Regions from separate parts of the Streptomyces sp. NPDC018964 genome, predicted to be linked through region 1. Evidence: riboswitches for the same ligand, from Rfam matches in the RefSeq annotation. Region 1 holds a riboswitch; the other holds the start of a gene.
The links. A riboswitch is a leader RNA that binds a small molecule or an ion and turns the genes downstream of it on or off. The one in region 1 is predicted to bind thiamine pyrophosphate.
Positions count from the first base shown of each region.

Region 2: it holds a riboswitch for thiamine pyrophosphate, as region 1 does, so the genes downstream of both, ACH5AO_RS30235 (thiamine ABC transporter substrate binding subunit) here and thiO (glycine oxidase ThiO) in region 1, are expected to answer to the same signal.

Region 1 covers NZ_JBIRYZ010000008.1:120,636-128,007, forward strand. The annotation lists gene ACH5AO_RS15805 (deoxyribonuclease IV) at 1-61, opposite strand, end outside; gene pknB (Stk1 family PASTA domain-containing Ser/Thr kinase) at 96-2,021, opposite strand; gene ACH5AO_RS15815 (thiazole synthase) at 2,210-3,007, opposite strand; gene thiS (sulfur carrier protein ThiS) at 3,010-3,210, opposite strand; gene thiO (glycine oxidase ThiO) at 3,207-4,373, opposite strand; TPP riboswitch at 4,371-4,482, opposite strand; gene ACH5AO_RS15830 (hypothetical protein) at 4,520-4,879, shown strand; gene ACH5AO_RS15835 (NAD(P)/FAD-dependent oxidoreductase) at 4,889-6,130, shown strand; gene ACH5AO_RS15840 (Rv2175c family DNA-binding protein) at 6,208-6,573, shown strand; gene thiE (thiamine phosphate synthase) at 6,972-7,372, shown strand, end outside.
Region 2 covers NZ_JBIRYZ010000024.1:108,014-115,385, forward strand. The annotation lists gene tsf (translation elongation factor Ts) at 1-219, shown strand, start outside; gene pyrH (UMP kinase) at 411-1,169, shown strand; gene frr (ribosome recycling factor) at 1,291-1,848, shown strand; gene ACH5AO_RS30225 (phosphatidate cytidylyltransferase) at 1,848-2,972, shown strand; gene rlmN (23S rRNA (adenine(2503)-C(2))-methyltransferase RlmN) at 3,131-4,243, shown strand; TPP riboswitch at 4,268-4,373, shown strand; gene ACH5AO_RS30235 (thiamine ABC transporter substrate binding subunit) at 4,456-5,538, shown strand; gene ACH5AO_RS30240 (ABC transporter permease) at 5,514-7,187, shown strand; gene ACH5AO_RS30245 (ABC transporter ATP-binding protein) at 7,188-7,372, shown strand, end outside.

The sequences.
Region 1 (7,372 bases):
CGGCCACGGGCACATGGCCGCCGACCGGGTTGCGGGCGGGGCCGGACAGGTGACTCTTCACCCGTCAAGGGTGCCACGCGCGCCGGCCCCGTCGGTCAGCGGATCTCGATGGTGATCGTCGAGCCTTTGGGCGCGGTGTCCCCGCCGTCCACGGACTGGCCCTTGACGGTGTCGCCGAAGAGTCCGAGCAGCCCGCGGTCCTCCTCCACGTCGAACCCGGCGCCCTCCAGCTTCTCCTTGGCCTCGCCCACGCTGTCGCCGACCACGTCCGGCACCTCGATCATCTCCGGGCCCTTGGACAGCGTCAGCGTCACGGTGTCGCCCTCGGCGGCCTGCCGGCCGGCGCCGGGGGTCTGCCGGGCCACCTGCCCGGCGTCGTGCTCGGAGTTGACCCGCTCGTCGGCGATTTTCACCTTGAGGCCGGCCTCCTCCAGCTCCGCGCGGGCGTCCTCCGCGTCGCCGCCGGTCACGTCCGGCACGTCCACCGGACTGCCCTTGCTCACGGTCAGCGCCACCGCGGAGCCCGCGCGGACCTCGGTGCCCTTGCCCGGCTCCGTGGAGATCACCGAGCCCCGGTCCACGGTGTCGCTGAAATCCCGGGCGACCATGCCCGGCTCCAGACCCTCGTCCTTCAGCAGGTCCCGCGCCTTGTCCAGCCGGTAGCCGTCGAGATCGGGCACCCGCACGGTCTGCGGACCCTTGGAGAGGGTCAGCGACACCGAGTCGTTGCCGCGGATGCGGGCGCCCGCCTTCGGGTCGGTGCTGATCACCGTGCCCCGCTCCACGGTGTCGCTGTACGCCTCCTCCACCTGGCCGGCCTCCAGCCCGGCGTCCGACAGCCGGTCCCTGGCCTCCTGCTCGGTCTTCCCCAGCAGCGGCGGGACCTTGGTGAACTGGCCGGAGTTGATGTACCAGATGCCCGTGCCGACCCCGAGGACCAGCAGTACGGCCACGACGATCGCCGCCGGACCACGCCGCAGCGCCGTCCGGCGCCGGGGCGGCAGGGGCGGCGGGGACCGGAACCGGCTGGTGCGGTGCACGGGGTCCACGGCCTCGTCCTCGTTGACGGGCAGCGGGCGGGGCACCGTCAGGGAGCGCGGGATGACGCTCGTACGGTCCTCCGCGTTGTCGTGCTCCGACGCCAGGGCCTGCGGCGGCACCGCGTCGAGCTGCTCGTCGGTGAGCCGGCCGCGCCCCGCGCGGACCTGCGCGAGCAGCGCCACCGCGTCGTGCGGGCGGACCTCGGGGTTGCGGGCGGTCGCCGACGCGACCAGCTCGTCCAGCTCGTACGCCATGCCGGGCACGGTGGCCGACGGGGCCGGCACGTCGTCGTGCAGGTGCTTGTAGAGCACGATCGCCGGTGAGTCGCCGTCGTGCGGCTTCTCGCCGGTCAGCATCTCGTAGAACAGGATGCCGCAGGCATAGACGTCCACGCGGGGGTCGGCGACGCCGTTCTCGATCTGCTCCGGGGCCAGGTACGAGACCGTGCCCAGCACGGTGCCCGTGGTGTTCGTCACCGAGTCCACGGCGCGCACCAGCCCGAAGTCGGCGACCTTGACCCGGCCGTCGTCCCCGATCAGCACGTTCTCGGGCTTCATGTCGCGGTGCACGAACCCGGCCCGGTGCGCGGCGCCGAGCGCGGCCAGCACCGGCTCCAGGATGTCCAGCGCGGCGCGCGGCTGGAGCGCCCCGCGCTCGCGCAGCACGTCGCGCAGGGTGCAGCCGGCGACGTACTCCATCGCCAGGTAGACGTACGCCCCGTCGGTTCCCTGGTCGAAGACCTGCACCACGTTGGGGTGGGCCAGCCGGGCGACCGACTTCGCCTCGCGGATGAACCGCTCGACGAACGAGCCGTCGGCCGCGAGGGAGGGGTGCATCACCTTGAGCGCGAGGATGCGGTCCAGACGGGTGTCCACGGCCCGGTAGACCGTGGCCATCCCGCCGACCGCGATCCGCGCCTCGACGCGATACCGGCCGTCGAGCACCTGCCCGACCAGAGGGTCCTGAAGGGTCGTGTCCACGCAGTGAGTCTACGAGCCCCCACCGACACCCCTCGCCGCCTCGCCCCTCGTTGAAGCGGACCTGTGACGTGCGTACCGCCGCAGCTGCGGGCAATCGTGCCGCTGGGGCGGCACGGGTGGGCGCAGCGGCACCCGGCAAGCGCCGGCAAGCGAAACCCACCCCCGCCCAGCCCCAGCGAACGCCACCGTCAGAACGCCGGCCGCTCCGGATCCAGCACAGCCAAGCCCTCCGCAGGAGACGACGCCTCCGCGGCGAACCACCGCCGTGGAATCCGCCCCGCCAGCCGAGCCAGCCGCCCCGCCTCCACCGCCCCCCGCATCGCGGAAGCCATCAGCACCGGCTCCTGCGCCCGGGTCACGGCGGACGCCAGCATCACCCCCGCGCACCCCAGCTCCATCGCCAGCGCCACATCGGACGCCGTCCCCGCCCCCGCGTCCAGGATCACCGGCACCCCCGCCCGCTCCACGATCAACTCGAAGTTGTGCGGGTTGCGGATCCCCAGCCCCGACCCGATCGGCGACCCCAGCGGCATGACCGCCGCACACCCCACGTCCTCCAGCTTCCGCGCCAGCACCGGATCGTCGTTCGTGTACGGCAGCACCGTGAACCCGTCGTCGACCAGCGTCTCCGCCGCGTCCAGCAGTTCGACCGGGTCCGGCAGCAGGGTCCGCTCGTCGGCGATGACCTCCAGCTTGACCAGGTCCGTGCCGAGCGCCTCCCGCGCGAGGCGCGCGGTGAGCACCGCCTCCCCGGCGGTGAAGCACCCCGCCGTGTTCGGCAGCACCCGGATGTCCAGCCTCTCCAGCACCGACAGCACGGATCCGTGCACCGAGGGGTCCACGCGCCGCATCGCGACGGTCGTCAGCTCCGTCCCGGACGCCACCAGCGCCCGCTCCAGCACATCGAGGCTCGGCGCCCCGCCGGTACCCATGATCAGGCGGGACGTGAAGGACGTACCGCCGAGGAGGAACGGATCGTCGGCCATGGTCAGCCTCCCTGGACGGCGGTCAGGACTTCCACGCGGTCACCCTCGTTGAGGGGCGTGGTGGGCCACTGCGCGCGCGGGACGACGGTTTCGTTGAGGGCGGCGGCCACCCCCGAGGGCGCCGTGGTGAGCGACTTCACGACGAGGTCGAGAGCCGTGCCGGGCGCGAACTCCCTGCGCTCCCCGTTGACCGAGACGTTCATGCGGGCTGCTCCGTGCGGACGGCGGCGCCGAAGCGCCGGGGGGTGAACGGGCGGGCCACCTCCGGCAGGGTGCCGGTGGTCAGGACCTCCGCCATGACGTCGCCGGTGACCGGCGTCAGCAGGACGCCGTTGCGATAGTGGCCGGTGGCGAGCAGCAGCCCCTCGAGCTCCGTCGGGCCGAGCAGCGGCGCGTTGTCGGGGGAGCCGGGGCGCAGTCCGGCCCGGGTCTCGGTCAGCGGCAGCTCGGTGATGCCGGGGACCAGCTCGTGGGCGTCGCGCAGCAGCTCGTACACGCCGCCCGCGGTCACCGTCGTGTCCCAGCCCATCTCCTCGCTGGTCGCCCCGATCACCAGCTCGCCGTTGTCGCGCGGCACCAGGTAGACGTGGCTGCCGCGCACCACGGCCCGCACGGTCCGGTTCAGGAAGGGACCGTGCCGCGTGGGCATCGTCAGCCGTACGACCTGCCCCTTCACGGGGCGCACCGGCGGCAGCACCTCCTCGGGGACGCCCGCGAGCCGCCCGCTGAGGCTGCCCGCGGCGAGCACCACCTGCCCGGCGCCCAGCTCGGTGCCGTCGGCCGTGACCACGCCCGTCGCGCGGTCCCCCGCGACGACGAGCCGCTCGGCCCACGCGTGGTGGACGGTCACCCCCGCGCGTTCGCAGGCAGTGACCAGCGCGGCCGCCAGCCGCCGGGGGTCGATCTGGTGGTCGCCGTCCACCCGCAGGCCGCCGCGCACCCCCGGCGCGAGCATCGGCTCCAGGCGCCGGCAGTCCCGCCCGGACAGCCACTGCGAGTCCAGCCCCGACCGCTGCTGCAGGGCGTGCAGTTCCCGCAGGTGGGCGCGGTCGTCGGCGTCCAGTGCCACGGCGAGCGTGCCGCACGCGCGGTAGCCGAGGTCGTGGCCGGTCAGCTCGGTCAGCTCGGCCGCGAAGCCGGGATAGCGCCGCGCGGAGGCGAGGTTCAGACCGAGCAGGGTCTCCTCGCCGTAGTGCAGTTCCGTGACGGCGGCCAGCATCCCGGCGGCCACCCCGGCGGCTCCGCCGCCCGGCTCGGGGTCCACCACGGCCGTGGCGAGGCCGCGCTGCGCGGCCCGCCAGGCCGTGACCAGACCGATGATTCCGCCCCCGACGACGAGGACGTCTGAGGTGCGCGTGGGCGACATGGGCGTCCAGCCCCTCCCTTCGCCGGCATGACCCGGATCAGGTTCGTACGGTCGGAGGCCGCAAGCCTCCCTCTCAGCCCGGTGCGTCCGGGCTCCCGCGAGTGCTTGTACGTTGGTCACCCTAACGCTTGTAAAGGAGCCTCCGCGTGGCACCATCGCTCGACGGACTCGTCCTCGCCCCCGTGGCCGACCAGGCCCCCGGCCAGGTCGGCACCCGCACCCGGTTCGTCTACCACGAGCGGGGCGGCGAGATCTGGGCCGAGTACGCGGGCGGCGACGTCGTGCGCGGGCACCTGGTGGGCACCCGCGCGGGAGACCGGCTGGACTTCCGGTACGTGCAGCTGAAGCGGGACGGCACCACCTCCTCGGGGCACTGCGTGTCGACGGTCGTGGAGCTGCCCGACGGGCGGGTACGGCTGGAGGAGAGCTGGGAGTGGGAGTCGCAGCCGGGCAGCGGGACGAGCGTGGTGGAGCAGCTCGGCGATGATGCGGCGTCAGGTGTCTGAGGTGATCGGGTGAGCGAGCAGACCCAGGGACCGGGACGGTCCGAGCCGCGGCGGGTGGTGGTGGCGGGCGCGGGCATGGCCGGCGTGCAGACCGCCCTCGCCCTGCGGGAGCAGGGCTTCACCGGCGCCGTGACCCTGATCGGCGCGGAACCCCACCAGCCGTACGACAGGCCGCCGTTGTCCAAGGCGGTACTGCTCGGCAAGGCCGAGGACTCCGCCTTCGACGTCGACTTCGAGGACGCCGGCGTCGAACTGCGGCTCGGCTGCGAGGTGCTCGGCCTGCGGCCCGGCGACCACGAACTGGACACGGAGGCCGGGCCCGTCCCGTACGACGTCCTGGTGGTCGCCACCGGCGCGGAACCGGTCCGGCTGCCGGGCGCGGAGGGCGTGCCCGGCGTGCACCTGCTGCGCACCCTGGACGACGCCGCGCGGCTGCGGCCGGTGCTCGCGCGGCAGCACGACGTCGTGGTGGTCGGCGCCGGCTGGATCGGCGCGGAGTTCGCCACGGCGGCCCGCGAGGCGGGCTGCGCGGTCACCGTCGTGGAGGCCGAGGAACGGACGCTCACCGGGGTGCTGCCCGCCGAGGTGGCCGCTCCGATGGCCGCCTGGTACGCGGAGGCCGGCGTCACGCTGCGCACGCACGCGCGCGTGGAGCGCGTCGAGCCCGGCACCGTGGTCCTGGACGACGGTACGCGGCTGCCCGCGGGCGCCGTGGTCGTCGGCATCGGGGCCCGGCCCGCCACCTCCTGGCTGGCGGGTTCCGGGATCGAGCTCGGGACGCACGGGGAGGTCGTCGCCGACCGTCATCTGGCGACCTCCCTGCCGGACGTGTACGCGGTCGGCGACTGCGCGTCCTTCCCGTCCGGGCGCTACGGCGAGCGCCTCCTGGTCCACCACTGGGACAACGCCCTCCAGGGGCCGCGCACGGTCGCCGTGAACATCCTCGGCGCGGCCACCGGCCGGGAGCCGGTGGTCTACGACCCGGTGCCGTACTTCTGGTCCGAGCAGTTCGGGCGCTTCGTGCAGTACGCGGGGCACCACGCGGACACCGACCGGACGGTGTGGCGCGGGGACCCCGCCGAGGCGGCGTGGAGCGTCTGCTGGCTGCGGGGGTCCCGCCTGGTCGCGCTGCTGACGGTGGGACGGCCCCGGGACCTGACGCAGGGGCGCAGGCTGATCGAGGCGGGCACGGCGATGGACGCGGAGGCGCTGGCGGACCCGGCGCGGCCCCTGAAGTCGGCGACGGCGTGACACTCCCGGACCGGCGCGTCCGCCCAGGTGGGCGGGGCTGACTTCCGACTGTCGGTGGCAGATGGCAGGCTTGTCCCGTGACCGAGATTGACGCAAAGATCGATGCTCTCGTCCCCGCCTGGCTCACCCTCCCCGACATCGCCGAGATGCTCGGCGTCGAGGTGACGCGCGTCCGGCAGCTGGTCAAGGAGGGCCAGCTCATCGCCGTGCGCCGGGGTGAGAACCGCGCGCTGCACGTGCCCGCCGCCTTCATCGACGGGGACAAGGTCGTCAAGGGCCTGACCGGGACCCTGACGCTCCTGCGGGACGACGGCTTCACGGACGAAGAGATGCTGGAGTGGCTCTTCACCCCCGACCCCTCCCTGCCGGGCACCCCCGCCCAGGCGCTCAGCGAGAACCGCGGCACGGAGGTGAAGCGCCGGGCCCAGGCGCTCGCGGTCTGACCCGGCCCTGACCGTCCACGATCCGGACACCGCCGGCCGGGGCGTCGAGCCCCGGCCGCGGGAACCCGCGCCGGTACGGAGCCCGGGGCGGGCGGCGGGCCGGCCGCGTGACGTGGGGACGGGCTCGCGTCCGCAAGGAGGCGTTCGCCGGGCCGCGACCACCGGGATTCCGGCCGGAGGTGTTCCCACGCACCGGGGTTCCCGCGCACCGGAGGCGGGCGGCCCGCGGTGTCCGAGGCGGTGCGGTGGCCCGTGAGGGGCGTCTCGCGGTCGTCGGCGCGGCGGCATAGGGTCCGTTGCGGTGCGCGCTCCGCCGGCCCGTGACGGCCGGAGTGCCCGCCCACGCCATACCGGGCCCGCCGGGTCCGTACGCCGCCGACACCCTGGGGGACCCTCCTGTGACCGCCACCGCTCGCGCCCGGCTCGCCGACGCCCTGCTCTACCTGTGCACCGACGCCCGCAGGCGGCAGGGCGACCTCCCGGAGTTCCTGGACGCGGTCCTGGCCGGCGGGGTCGACATCGTGCAGCTACGGGACAAGGGCATGGAGGCCGGCGAGGAGCTGGAGCACCTGGCGGTCCTCGCCGACGCCTGCGCCCGGCACGGCAAGCTGCTCGCGGTCAACGACCGCGCGGACGTCGCCCACGCCGCCGGCGCCGACGTCCTCCACCTCGGCCAGGGCGACCTGCCCGTCCCCGCCGCCCGCGCCATCCTCGGCGACGGCGTCCTGATCGGCCGCTCCACCCACGCCGAGTCCGAGGCCGCCGCGGCGGCCGTCCAGCCCGGCGTGGACTACTTCTG
Region 2 (7,372 bases), on a different contig from region 1:
GAGTCCGAGCGCCGCGTCGCCGAGGAGACCACCCGCGCCGAGGGCAAGCCCGAGGCCGCCCTGCCGAAGATCGTCGAGGGTCGCCTCAACGGCTTCTTCAAGGACGCCACGCTGCTCGGCCAGCCCTACGCGCTGGACAACAAGAAGTCCGTCCAGAAGGTCCTGGACGAGGCCGGTGTCACCCTGAAGCGCTTCACGCGCATCAAGGTCGGCATCTGAGTCCGCACCGCGACGGGCGCGCGACCCCGATAGGGTCGACAGCAGTCGTTCGGACACGCGTCCACGCGACGGCGCGTGCCGGACGACAGCAGATCTGACGAGGAGGCCATTGCCGCATGGGATGCGAACCACGCCCCACCGGCAATGGCCTTCTTCGTATGTGCAACACGTGAAAGAGGCGGGATCCGACGATGACCACCAAGGCTGAGAAGAGCGACGACGGCAAAGTACGCGGCCGGTTTCTGCTGAAGCTGTCCGGAGAGGCCTTCTCCGGTGGCGGAGGCCTGGGCGTCGATCCCGACGTGGTGCACGCCATCGCGCGTGAGATCGCGGCCGTCGTCCGGGACGGCGCGCAGATCGCGATCGTCATCGGCGGCGGGAACTTCTTCCGCGGCGCAGAGCTCCAGGTGCGCGGCATGGACCGCGCACGCTCCGACTACATGGGCATGCTCGGCACCGTGATGAACTGCCTCGCCCTCCAGGACTTCCTGGAGAAGGAGGGCGTCGACTGCCGCGTGCAGACCGCCATCACCATGGGTCAGGTTGCCGAGCCCTACATCCCGCTGCGCGCCGTGCGGCACCTGGAGAAGGGCCGCGTGGTCATCTTCGGCGCCGGAATGGGCATGCCGTACTTCTCCACCGACACCACCGCCGCCCAGCGCGCCCTGGAGATCGACGCCGAGGCGCTGCTCATGGGCAAGAACGGTGTGGACGGCGTCTACGACTCCGATCCGAAGACCAACCCCGACGCGGTGAAGTTCGACGCGCTCGGCTACGGCGAGGTCATCACCCGGGACCTGAAGGTCGCCGACGCCACGGCCGTCACGCTCTGCCGTGACAACAGCCTCCCGATCGTCGTCTTCGAGCTCCTGAAGGAGGGCAATATCGCCCGCGCCGTCAAGGGTGAGAAGATCGGCACGCTGGTGGGTGACCCGGCCGGCCGCGGCTGACCGGGGGATGGACAATGGCCTGCCGGTCGGGAACCGTGCAGGAAGAAGACGCGACGCAGCCGGCCGCAACCCCTGACCAGGAACCGCAGCCGGGCCTACTCAAGACACGCAGGAGCAAGTGGTGATCGAAGAGACCCTCCTCGAGGCCGAGGAGAAGATGGAGAAGGCCGTCGTGGTCGCCAAGGAGGACTTCGCCGCGATCCGCACCGGCCGTGCGCACCCGGCGATGTTCAACAAGATCGTGGCCGACTACTACGGCGCGCCGACGCCGATCAACCAGCTGGCCTCGTTCTCCGTGCCCGAGCCGCGCATGGCCGTGGTGACGCCGTTCGACAAGAGCGCGCTGCGCAACATCGAGCAGGCGATCCGCGACTCCGACCTGGGCGTCAACCCGAGCAACGACGGCAACATCATCCGGGTGGTGTTCCCCGAGCTCACCGAGGAGCGCCGCCGCGACTACATCAAGGTCGCCAAGGGCAAGGGTGAGGACGCCAAGGTCTCCATCCGCTCCGTGCGCCGCAAGGCCAAGGACGCCATCGACAAGATGGTCAAGGACGGCGAGGTCGGCGAGGACGAGGGCCGCCGTGCGGAGAAGGAGCTCGACGACACCACCGCGAAGTACGTCGCCCAGGTGGACGAGCTCCTGAAGCACAAGGAAGCGGAGCTGCTCGAGGTCTGATGAACGACTCTTCCTGGGGGACGCCGCAGACCGGGTACTGGGGGCCGTCCGACCACGGGCAAGGCTGGGGGGCCGCTCCGGCGGGTCCCGCGTACGATGCGCACAACGCGCAGCACACGCGCCCCATGCCCATCGTGCCCGACGTACCCGAACACGGCGGAGACCAGGATGCGGACCGGGGGGCCGCTCGGCTGAGCGGCCCCCTGTTCCGAGACGAGCCGACGCGGGCCCGCCCCCTTCCCGGGGAGGTGCCGCAGAATCCGGAGCCCATGCCCGACGCCCCGCAGCCGGCAGCCGCACCGCAGAAGAAGAGCGCGGGGCGGGACCTCGGTGCCGCGATAGGCGTCGGCGTCGGACTCGGCGTGGTGATCGTCGCGTCGCTGTTCGTCGTCAAAGCGGTCTTCGTCGGCGTGGTCGCGGTCGCCGTGGTGGTGGGCCTGTGGGAGCTGACGTCACGGCTGCGGGAGCGCAAGGGCATCAAGGCGCCCCTGATACCGCTCGCGCTGGGCGGTGCGGCCATGGTCGTCGCCGGCTACGTCCGGGGGGCCGAGGGCGCATGGGTCGCCGTGGCGCTCACCGCGCTGGCGGTGCTGGTCTGGCGCATGGCGGCGCCGCCCGAGGGCTACCTCAAGGACGTCACGGCGGGCGTCTTCGCGGCGTTCTACGTACCGTTCCTGGCGACCTTCGTCGCGATGATGCTCACCGCCGACGACGGCCCGTGGCGCGTCCTGACCTTCCTGCTGCTGACGGTCGTCAGCGACACCGGGGCGTACGCGGTCGGCTGGCGCTTCGGGAGGACGAAGCTCGCCCCGCGCATCAGCCCCGGCAAGACCCGCGAGGGCCTGCTGGGCGCGGTGACCTTCGCGATGGTCGCCGGCGCGCTGTGCATGCAGTACCTGATCGACGACGGCGTCTGGTGGCAGGGCCTGCTCCTGGGCCTCGCGGTCGCGGTCAGCGCCACCTTGGGCGACCTGGGCGAGTCCATGATCAAGCGCGATCTGGGCATCAAGGACATGGGCACCCTGCTCCCGGGTCATGGCGGCATCATGGACCGCCTCGACTCCCTGCTGCCGACGGCACCGGTGGTGTGGCTGCTGTTGGTGATCTTCGTCGGATCGGGTTGACGGCGAACAGGTACTCTGGAAGGGCTCGCGGTGTACTGCGGGCCCTTTCGTACGTCCCCGCCCCGCGCGGGTCGTCTCCCGGCCCAGGCACAGAGGTGCCGCCGTCCCCGCCTGTGCGGAGTCGCCAGGCCCCCATCGTCCTGAGGAGTTGCCCGACCGTGGCCCGTCCCGTTCCCGGTGAGCTCACCTTCGTCGCCCCCCGCGGAGCGAAGAAGCCGCCGCGGCACCTCGCCGACCTCACGCCCGCCGAGCGCAAGGAGGCGGTCGTCGCGGCCGGTGAGAAGGCGTTCCGAGCCAAGCAGCTCTCGCAGCACTACTTCGCGCGGTACGCGCACGACCCGGAGCAGTGGACCGACATCCCCGCCGCCTCGCGCGGCAAGCTGCGGGAGGCGCTGCTTCCGGAGCTGATGACGGTCGTACGGCACCTGTCGACCGACCAGGGCACCACCCGCAAGACGCTGTGGAAGCTGTTCGACGGGACGCTCGTCGAGTCCGTGCTGATGCGCTACCCGGACCGGGTGACCATGTGCATCAGCTCCCAGGCGGGCTGCGGCATGAACTGCCCGTTCTGCGCGACCGGGCAGGCCGGCCTCGACCGGAACCTGTCCACCGCCGAGATCGTGCACCAGATCGTGGACGGGATGCGGGCGCTCAGGGACGGCGAGGTGCCCGGCGGCCCGGCGCGGCTGAGCAACATCGTGTTCATGGGCATGGGCGAGCCGCTCGCCAACTACAACCGGGTCGTCGGCGCCATCCGCCGCCTCACCGACCCCGAGCCGGACGGCCTCGGGCTGTCGCAGCGCGGGATCACCGTGTCCACCGTCGGTCTCGTCCCGGCGATCCACCGGTTCACCGGCGAGGGCTTCAAGTGCCGTCTCGCCATCTCGCTGCACGCCCCCGACGACGAACTGCGCGACACCCTCGTCCCCGTGAACACGCGGTGGAAGGTGCGCGAGGTCCTCGACGCCGGGTTCGAGTACGCGGCCACGTCGGGCCGGCGGCTGTCCATCGAGTACGCCCTCATCCGGGACATCAACGACCAGGCCTGGCGCGGTGACCGGCTCGGCCGGATGCTCAAGGGCCGCCCCGTGCACGTCAACCTCATCCCGCTCAACCCCACCCCCGGCTCCAAGTGGACCGCCTCCCGCCCCGAGGACGAGAAGGCGTTCGTGGAGGCGATCGCCGCGCACGGTGTACCGGTGACGATCCGGGACACCCGTGGGCAGGAGATCGACGGGGCGTGTGGTCAGCTCGCCGCGAGCGAACGGTAATGTGACCCGAGTAAGAACATCTGCATATTCCGACAGGGGAGCGCCACAGCGCTGAGAGTGCGGCACCGGCCGCAGACCCTCCGAACCTGGCCCAGGTCATTCTGGGTAGGGAGATCGGTCATCACTCGAGCTGTTGCGCCCTGCCCGGGCCCCCTCCGCGAGGGGACCCGGGCAGGGCCGCGTCTCTTCCTGGTCACTCCAGGAGGAATCAAGTGGGCATCACCAAGAAGGTCACGGTCCTGGCCGTCGGGCTGGGTCTGGTCACGCTGTCCGCGTGCGGGTCGTCCGGCGGTGACGACGCGAGCGGTGGCGGGGACAGGACCGTGACCCTCGTCAGCCACAACTCGTGGGCCGTGTCGAAGGACGTCGTCGCCGCCTTCGAGAAGCAGTCCGGCTACGAGCTCAAGGTCCTCGAGGACGGCGACGCCGGGCAGGCCGTGAACAAGGCGATCCTGACCAAGGACAACCCCCAGGGCGACGTCCTCTTCGGCGTCGACAACACCCTGCTCTCCCGCGCCCTCGACAACGGGCTGTTCCAGCCGTACGAGGCGAAGGGCTCCGACCTGATCCTCGACGCGTACCGCGTGGACCAGGACAAGCACCGGGTCACCCCCGTCGACACCGGCGACGTCTGCGTCAACTACGACAAGGCGTGGTTCGCCGAGCACGACCTGACCCCGCCCAAGACCCTCGACGACCTGGCCAAGCCCGCCTACAAGGACCTCCTCGTCGTCGAGAACGCCGCCACCTCCTCGCCCGGCCTCGGCTTCCTGCTCGGAACGGCCGCCGAGTACGGGGACGAGGGCTGGCCGGACTACTGGAAGAAGCTCAAGGCCAACGGCGTCAAGGTGGTCGACGGCTGGGAGCAGGCCTACAACGAGGAGTTCTCCGGCTCGGCCGGCGGGAAGGAGGCCAAGGCCGACCGGCCGCTGGTGGTGTCCTACGCCTCCTCGCCGCCCGCCGAGGTCGTCTACGCCGACCCGAAGCCGAAGACGGCGCCCACCGGTGTCGCCGAGGACACCTGCTTCCGCCAGGTCGAGTACGCGGGGCTGCTGAGCAACGCGAGGAACCCCGAGGGCGGAAAGGCGCTGCTCGACTTCCTGGTCGGCAAGCGGTTCCAGGAGGACATGCCGCTCAACATGTTCGTGTACCCGGTGCTGGAGGGTGCCGAGGTGCCCGAGGAGTTCACGGAGTTCGGGCCGCAGGCCGAGGATCCGGAGACCATGGACCCGGCGAAGATCGCCGAGAACCGTGACCAGTGGGTCAAGTCGTGGACCTCGCTCGTACTGAAGTGACGCGGACCGCGGCGCGACGGCGCGGGAGCGCGGCGCGGCTCGGCCTGCTGGCCGTGCCCGTCGCGTTCTTCGCCGTCTTCTTCGCCTATCCCGTCACCGCGATCGTCGCGCGCGGACTGAGGACCGGCGGGACCTGGCGGCTCGGGCGGATCGGGGACGTACTGGCGCAGTCCGGCGTCCGGCAGGTGCTGTGGTTCACCACCTGGCAGGCCCTCGTCTCCACCGCCCTCACCCTGCTGATCGCCCTGCCCGGCGCGTACGTCCTCGCCCGCTTCGACTTCCCCGGCAAGCAGGTGCTGCGGGCCGTGATCACCGTGCCGTTCGTGCTGCCGACGGTCGTCGTCGGTACGGCGTTCATGGCACTCGTCGGACGCGGCGGACTCCTCGACGAGCTGTGGGGGGTGCGGCTGGACACCACCGTGTGGGCGATCCTGCTCGCGCACGTCTTCTTCAACTACGCCGTCGTCGTACGCACCGTGGGCGGGCTCTGGTCGCAGCTCGACCCGCGGCAGGAGGAGGCCGCGCGGATGCTCGGCGCCTCCCGGTTCACGGCCTGGCGGACCGTCACCCTGCCCGCGCTCGCGCCCGCCGTCGCGGCGGCCGCGCTGATGGTCTTCCTGTTCACCTTCACCTCCTTCGGCGTGGTGCAGATCCTCGGCGGGCCCACCTTCTCCACCCTCGAAGTGGAGATCTACCGGCAGACCTCGGAGATCTTCGACCTGTCCACGGCCGCCGTCCTGACGATGGTCCAGTTCGTCGCCGTGGGCGCGATCCTCGCCCTGCACGCCTGGACCGTACGGCGCCGGGAGACCGCGCTGCGGCTGGTGGACGCCTCGGTGACCGCGCGCCGGCCGCGCGGCGCCGGACAGTGGGCGCTGCTGGGCTCGGTCGTCGCCACCGTCGCCGTCCTGCTCCTGCTGCCGCTCGCGGTGCTGGTGGAACGGTCCTTCGGCGACGCGGGGCTCGCCTACTACCGGGCGCTCACCGAGGACGACGGGGGAGTGTTCCTCGTCGCGCCGATCGAGGCGGTCGGCAACTCGCTCCGGTACGCCGTCGCCGCCACCGCCGTCGCCGTGGTGATCGGCGGCCTCGCCGCCGCGGCGCTGACCCGGCGGGACGCGGGACGGCTGGTGCGCGGCTTTGACGCGCTGCTGATGCTGCCGCTCGGGGTGTCCGCGGTGACCGTCGGCTTCGGTTTCCTGATCGCCCTCGACGAGCCGCCGCTGGACCTGCGCGCCTCCTGGATCCTGGTCCCGCTCGCGCAGGCGCTGGTCGGCGTCCCCTTCGTCGTACGGACCATGCTGCCGGTGCTGCGGGCCGTGGACGTACGACTGCGGGAGGCGGCGGCGGTGCTCGGGGCGTCGCCGTGGCGGGCGTGGCGGGAGGTGGACCTGCCGCTGGTGCGGCGGGCGCTGCTGATCGCGGCCGGGTTCGCGTTCGCGGTGTCGCTGGGCGAGTTCGGGGCGACGGTGTTCATCGCGCGGCCGGAGAACCCGACGCTGCCCGTCGCCGTGGCGCGGCTGCTGGGGCGGCCCGGGGACCTCAACTACGGCCAGGCGATGGCCCTGTCGACGATTCTGATGATCGTGTGCGCGGTGGCGCTGCTCGTCCTTGAGCGGCTGCGGACCGACCGGACCGGGGAGTTCTAGATGCTGCTGAGCCTTCAGGCCGCGACCGTCCGCTTCGGCGGGCGGCCGGTGCTGGACGCCGTCGACCTGGGGGTCGCCGAGCACGAGATCGTGTGCGTGCTCGGCCCCAGCGGCAGCGGCAAGTCGACGCTGCTGCGGGCGGTGGCCGGACTGCAGCCCCTCGACTCCGGGCGGGTGTCGCTCGA